2 linked regions of the Actinacidiphila yeochonensis CN732 genome follow. The protein of the gene in region 2 interacts with the protein of the main gene of each other region in a pairwise test. Links are inferred from orthologs where the notes say so. Each region holds a gene or a part of one and is shown on either strand. Other genes may lie near its edges.

Region 1 (3,165 bases), on a different replicon or contig from region 2:
CCGCCCGGCGAGCATGTCCCCGACCACGGCGGCGACGGCCACGTCCCGCTCCACCACGGTGGCGAAGGCCCGCACCAGCGGGTAGAGGCCGCCGCGCCCCACCCGGGGCCGGTCCCGGCGCAGCCGCGCGGCGGTGGACTGCCCGATCTCGCGGACCACCTCCGCGGCGAACGACCAGGCGGTGCGGACCGCGTTGGCCGGGTCGGAGAAGTAGGCGAAGTAGCCCGAGCGGGAGCGGGTGAGCCGGCCGCGCCGGGCGGCCACCGCCATCACCAGGGCGAGTTGGCGGGCGCCGCCGGTGAAGAGGTTGCCGCGGCTGGCGCCGCCGTCCGCGAGCAGACCCGGGCGGCCGGTCCTGGCGACCGCCCGCCGTTCCAGCTCGGCGGCGCTGGAGGGGCGGTTGCAGACCATGACCTGCCCGGTCTCCTTCTCGTACCAGCGGAAGGCGGGCACGTCGTGGTCGCTGCCGTGCAGGATCGCGAGCTGGCTGGCGCCGGTCTGGCTGCTCCAGCCGGTGCGCCACGGAACCAGGTCGTGGGTGGTGCCCAGCCAGCCGGCCAGGGTGGGCATCACCGGCGGGTCCGCGGTGAGGGCGTCGCGCAGCACGTCGTGGCCCAGGCCGTCCAGTTGCAGGAAGACGGTGCCGGGGGTGCCCGGCGGCGGCGGGTCGTGGGGGTGGCGGCGACGGCCGGCGAGCCGGGCGAGCCGCCGCCCGTAGGCCGCGTCGTCGCGCATCGCGAGGGCGGTGCTGGTGGTGGAGGACGCGGCGGACATGACGGCGGCGATCACCACGGCGGTGGCGGGGCCACCTCGCCGCGGCCGTCCGGGGTGAAGCGCAGCGCGACCAGCAGCAGCGAGCCGTTGAGGAAGAACACCAGGGCGCCGAGCACCAGCGCCGGGACCAGCAGCAGGGCCCGTACCAGCAGCGGCCACACCAGGGCGCTCAGCAGGCCGAACGCGCCGGCGCCGATCGCGGCGGTCACGGCTATCTGGGTGGGGCTGTCGCCGCCGGGCGCCTCGATGCGGAAGTCCGGCAGCAGGGCGGCCAGCACCGCGAGGGTGGCCGAAGCCACCATCCACACGGCCAGCACGCGGCCGGCGGCCCGCACGGCACCGCGCCCCGCGACCCGCCCCCCACGTCCACCGGGCTGCTGAGGCACCCTCCCACCTTACGGGTCTGCCGGCAGTGGCCCCGACGTGCCCCGACGTGCGCCCGGCGCGGGCCGGGGGCGGCCGCGCGCCGGTCCGGGACCCTTCCGCGTCCTCCGGACTCCTGTGCGGGTCGGCCTGGCCTGCGCCGCGCGGGGCGGCGGTGGTTGAATCCCGGCATGAGCCGAGCGTCCGAGCCGCAGCACTCCCCGGAACCTGACGCCCCGTACGGGGAGGCGCGGGACGCCGCGTCCGGCGGCGGGGAGCCGCTCAGCGCCGACGAGGTGCTGGACGTGGTCGACGAGCACGACCGCGTCACCGGCACCGCCCGCCGCGCCGACGTCTACGCCCGCGGGCTGCGCCACCGTGCCGCGTTCATCCTGGTCCGGGACGCGCGGGAGCGGATCTTCGTGCACCGCCGAACCGACCGCAAGCTCATCTTCCCCTCGCGCTACGACCTGTTCGTGGGCGGCGTCCTCGGCGCGGGCGAGTCGTACGACGAGGCCGCCCTGCGCGAGGCCGAGGAGGAGCTGGGCGTCACCGGGCTGCCGCGCCCCACCCCGCTGTTCAGGTTCCTGTACGAGGACGGCGGCGGGCGCGGCTCGTGGTGGTCGGCGGTGTACGAGGTGCGCTGGGACGGGCCGGTGGACCCGCAGCCGGAGGAGGTCGCCTGGCACGCGTTCCTCACCGAGGACGAGGTGGCCGCCCGGCTCACGCAGTGGCCGTGGGTACCGGACGGGCTCGCCGCCTACCAGCGCCTGCTGCGGTTGCGCGAGAGCGACACCCAGCAACCCTGAACGACCGCTGGACGCCCCCGCGCGACACGGATCGGTACGGAGCGGCTCTGAGCGACAGGGGTGACGCCGGGAAGGCCGAACGGGTAGGCCCGTCCGGCGGGAGCGGCCCGGCGCCGCCGAGGTGGGCCTCCGCCGGTCCGGCCGCCCTGATCGGCCCCAGGGCGGCCGGACCACGGGCCGGGGTTGTGAAAACCCGATCCCCCGGTGTTGAGTGACCAGGTCCGACCGGACCGCCCGGTCGCGAAGTGGAAGGCAGGACCCCGTGACCGCCGCCCCCGCCGCACTGCCCGTGATCGTGGTCATGGGGGTGTCCGGCTCCGGCAAGTCGACCGTCGGCATGTCGCTGGCGGAGCGGCTCGGCCTGCCCTACGCGGAGGCCGACGACTTCCACCCGCCCGCCAACGTCGCCAAGATGGCCGCCGGGCACCCGCTGGACGACGAGGACCGCGCGCCCTGGCTGGACGCCATAGCCGACTGGATCGCCGGGCGCGCCGGGCAGGGCGGCGTGGTGAGCTGCTCGGCGCTGCGCCGCCGCTACCGCGACCGGCTGCGGGCCGCCGCACCCGACCTGTTCTTCCTGCACCTCACCGCCGCGCCGGAGTTGATCGCCACCCGGCTGTCGAGCCGCGCCGGGCACTTCATGCCGGCCGGCCTGCTCGGTTCCCAGCTGGAGACGCTGGAGGCGCTGGAGGACGACGAGCGCGGGGCCGCCGTCCCGGTCGACGGCGGCCCCGACGCGGTCGTCGAGCGGGCGCTGGCCCTCCTGCCGCACTGAGTCCGGTGCAGGCGGCTTCCCGCTTCCCGGCCGCCGCGGCTACCAGCGCGGCACCGAGGGGGTGCGCCACCGCGGGTCGGCCTTGCGCATGGCCGCGGCGTCGTCGCGGTCGCGCATCGTGCCGTCGTCGTCGAGCCACCGCTGGTGCAGGACGGCCAGCGCGTCGCGGTCGAGCTCGACGCCGAGGCCCGGCAGGTCGCTGACCGGCAGCGCGCCGTCGTGGAAGGTGTGCCGTCGGGTGATGACGTCCTCGGTCTGCCACGGGTAGTGCGTGTCGCAGGCGTAGTCGAGGTTGGGCACGGTGGCGGCGACATGCGTCATCGCGGCCAGGCTGATGCCGAGGTGGGTGTTGGAGTGCATCGACAGGCCCACCCCGAAGGTGCGGCAGACCGCCGCGAGGTGCTGGGTGTTGCGCAGCCCGCCCCAGTAGTGGTGGTCGGAGAG
Region 2 (3,280 bases):
CGGGAACGTCCCGCGCGGAGGCGAGCAGCGCGAGTACGTCGTCGGCGATCCGCTCGGCGAAGACCAGCCCCTCCAGCAGGGAGTTCGAGGCCAGCCGGTTGGCGCCGTGGACACCGGTGCAGGCGGTCTCGCCGCACGCGTAGAGGCCCGGCACGGTGGTGCGGCCCGACAGGTCGGTGCGCACCCCGCCGGAGGCGTAGTGGGCGGCCGGCGCCACCGGGATCGGCTCGGTGACCGGGTCGATGCCGTGGGCGCGGCAGGCGGCGAGGATGGTCGGGAAGCGCTCGGCCCACATCGCCGCGCCGAAGTGGCGGGCGTCGAGGTACATGTGGGCGGTGCCGGTCTCCAGCATCCGGCGGGTGATCGCCTTGGCGACGATGTCGCGCGGCGCCAGCTCGGCCAGCTCGTGCTGCCCGACCATGAAGCGCACGCCGTCGGCGTCCACCAGGTGGGCGCCCTCGCCGCGCACCGCCTCCGAGACCAGCGGCTGCTGGCCCTCCGCGTCCGGTCCCAGCCACAGCACGGTCGGGTGGAACTGCACGAACTCGATGTCGCTGACCTCGGCCCCGGCCCGCAGCGCCAGCGCCACGCCGTCGCCGGTGGACACCGGGGGGTTGGTGGTGGCCGAGAAGACCTGCCCCATGCCGCCGGTGGCCAGCACCACCGCGCGGGCCGTCACGGCGCCGACGCCGTCGCGCCGGCCGGCGCCCATCACGTGCAGGGTGACGCCGGCGGCGCGGCCCTCGGCGTCCGTGGCCAGGTCCAGCGCCAGGGCGTTCTCGACGAACTCGATCGAGCCGCCGCCCGGGGTGCCGTCGGCCGCCGCGCGGACCGCGGCGATCAGCGCGCGGGAGACCTCGGCGCCGGTCGCGTCGCCGCCGGCGTGCGCGATCCGGCTGCGGTGGTGGCCGCCCTCGCGGGTGAGCAGGATCTCGCCGGTGGCGGCGTCGGTGTCGAAGCGGGCGCCCGCCGCGATGAGCCGGCGCACGGCGCCGGGCCCCTCGGTGACCAGGGCGCGCACCGCGTCCTCGTCGCACAGCCCGGCGCCGGCCACGAGCGTGTCGTCCAGGTGCTCGGCGGGGGTGTCGCCCTCGCCGAGCGCGGCGGCTATGCCGCCCTGGGCCCAGCGGGTGGAGCCGTCGTCCAGGTGGGCCTTGGTCACCACGGTGACCTTCGCGCCGCCGGCGGCGCAGCGCAGCGCCACCGTCAGCCCGGCCACGCCGGAGCCGACGACGACCACGTCGGACGTGGTGGTCCAGCCGGGCGCGGGCGCGTTCAGACGTATCCGGGCGCCGCTCGGGTCGCCGGAGAGGTCAGCCGTCATTCGGGGGCTCCGAAGTCCAGGGGGATGTTGTCGATCAGGCGGATGGTGCCCACCTTCGCGGCCACGGCGAGCACCGCCGGGCCGGTGTGGTCGGGCCCGGCCTCGCTGAAGTCGGCCGGGTCGACGAGCGCCAGGTAGTCGGGCAGCACCGGCGGCCGTGCGCCGGCCGCCTCGGCGAGCACCTCGCGGGCGGCGGCCAGCACCGCGTCCGGGCCGGCGGCCAGCGCGTCCCGGCCGGCCGTCAGCGCCCGGGACAGGACCAGGGCGCTGGTGCGGGCGGCGTCGTCCAGGTAGCGGTTGCGGCTGGAGCGGGCCAGGCCGTCCGCCTCGCGGACGGTCGGCACCCCGACGATCTCCGCCGGGAAGTTCAGGTCCAGCACCATCCGGCGCACCAGCGCGAGCTGCTGCGCGTCCTTCTCGCCGAAGAACGCCGCGCCCGGCGGCTCGTGCGGGCCGCGGCGGGCGCCGAGGGTGAGGTGCAGCAGCTTGGCGACGACGGTCAGCATGCCGTCGAAGTGGCCGGGCCGGGAGGCGCCCTCGAAGCGCTCGCCCATCGGGCCGGCCGAGATCCGCACCTGCGGCTGCCCGCCGGGGTAGACCTCCTCGACGCCCGGGGCGAAGACGGTGTCGGCGCCGGCCGCGGCGGCCAGCTCGATGTCGGCGTCCAGGGTGCGCGGGTAGCGGTCCAGGTCCTCGCCGGCGCCGAACTGGAGCGGGTTGACGAAGACGGAGACGGTGACCCGGCCGGTGCCGGCGTGGGCGCGGGCGGCGCGGATCAGGGCGGCGTGGCCGTCGTGGAGCGCGCCCATGGTCATCACCACCGCGGCGGCGGGCGCCAGGTCGCGGGCGTGGCGGACGACTTCGGTCATCGGGTCCCCTCGTCGGCGAGGGCGCCCAGCAGCGCCTCCGCGTGTTCGGCCTTGAGCATTCCGTTGGCGAGCGCGCGGTCCGCGGTGGCGCGGGCCATGGCGACGTACGAGGCGGTGGTCTCGGGGGCGTGCGTGCGCAGCTCCGCGAGGTGGGCGGCGACGGTGCCGGCGTCGCCGCGGGCCACCGGGCCGGTCAGGGCGGCGTCCCCGGAGCGCAGCGCGTTGTCCAGCGCGGCGCCCAGCAGCGGGCCGAGCATCCGGCCGGGCTCGGCGACCCCGGAGGCGCGCAGCAGGTCGATCGACTGGGCGACCAGGGTGACCAGGTAGTTCGCGCCGATGGTCAGCGCCGCGTGGTAGAGCGGCCGGGCGGCCTCGTCGATCCACTCCGGTTCGCCGCCCATCTCGATCACCAGCGCCTCGGCGGCGGTGCGCAGTTCGGCCGGGGCGGTCACCCCGAAGCTGCATCCGGCCAGCCGCTGCACGTCCACGGGCGTGCCGGTGAACGTCATCACCGGGTGCAGCGCCAGCGGCAGCGCCCCGGCCCGCAGCGCCGGCTCCAGCACGGAGTACCCGAACCGGCCGGAGGCGTGCGCCAGCAGCTGCCCGGGGCGCACCGCGCCGGTGCCGGCCAGGCCGGCCACCAGGTCGGGCAGCGCGTCGTCGGGCACCGTCAGCAGCACCAGGTCGGCGCGGGCCAGCACCTCGGCCGGGTCCAGCAGCGGCACCCCCGGCAGCAGGGCCTCGGCCCGCCGCCGGGACGCCTCCGACACCCCGGAGACGGCCACCGGGTGATGCCCCGCCAGTCGGAGCGCCGCGGCCAGCGCGGGCCCGACCCGGCCGGCGCCCACCACCCCGACCGACAGCCTCGCCGGCTTCTCGTCCACGCCCACCACGCCCCTCGCTCGCCGGGCTCCCGCACACTTCTCGTCAATCCTACGTTAAGGCGGGCGGATGAGCCCGTACCCGGGGCCCGACGGCGCCGCCGCCTCGGACCCGGACCCGCGGGCCCCGCGCGCCGGTGAGACGATCGCGGCATGACGACGGACGAAGAGGCGCGGGCACGGCGCCGGGCCGCGGTGGCGGCGTG

What was found.
Region 1: the proteins of panC (region 2) and BS72_RS07495 interact in binary tests that used the Escherichia coli proteins (3 or more experiments, as listed by UniProt). The link is inferred for Actinacidiphila yeochonensis CN732 from one-to-one orthologs.

What each region holds. Positions count from the first base shown.
Region 1 is NZ_JQNR01000004.1:140,593-143,757, reverse strand. The notes cover bases 281-3,137. They hold BS72_RS07495 (NUDIX hydrolase), read left to right. Parts: upstream 281-1,328; coding sequence 1,329-1,946; downstream 1,947-3,137. Other genes in these bases: BS72_RS07485 (glucarate dehydratase family protein), read right to left, coding at 2,761-3,137; BS72_RS07490 (gluconokinase), read left to right, coding at 2,248-2,721. Outside these bases: more of BS72_RS07485, read right to left, coding at 3,138-3,165.
Region 2 is NZ_JQNR01000005.1:1,633,578-1,636,857, reverse strand. Bases 258-3,229 are described here. They hold panC (pantoate--beta-alanine ligase), read right to left. Parts: upstream 2,194-3,229; coding sequence 1,321-2,193; downstream 258-1,320. Other genes in these bases: BS72_RS18755 (threonine aldolase family protein), read left to right, coding at 3,228-3,229; BS72_RS18760 (Rossmann-like and DUF2520 domain-containing protein), read right to left, coding at 2,190-3,077. In the rest of the region: more of BS72_RS18755, read left to right, coding at 3,230-3,280. UniProt on the Escherichia coli protein: Catalyzes the condensation of pantoate with beta-alanine in an ATP-dependent reaction via a pantoyl-adenylate intermediate.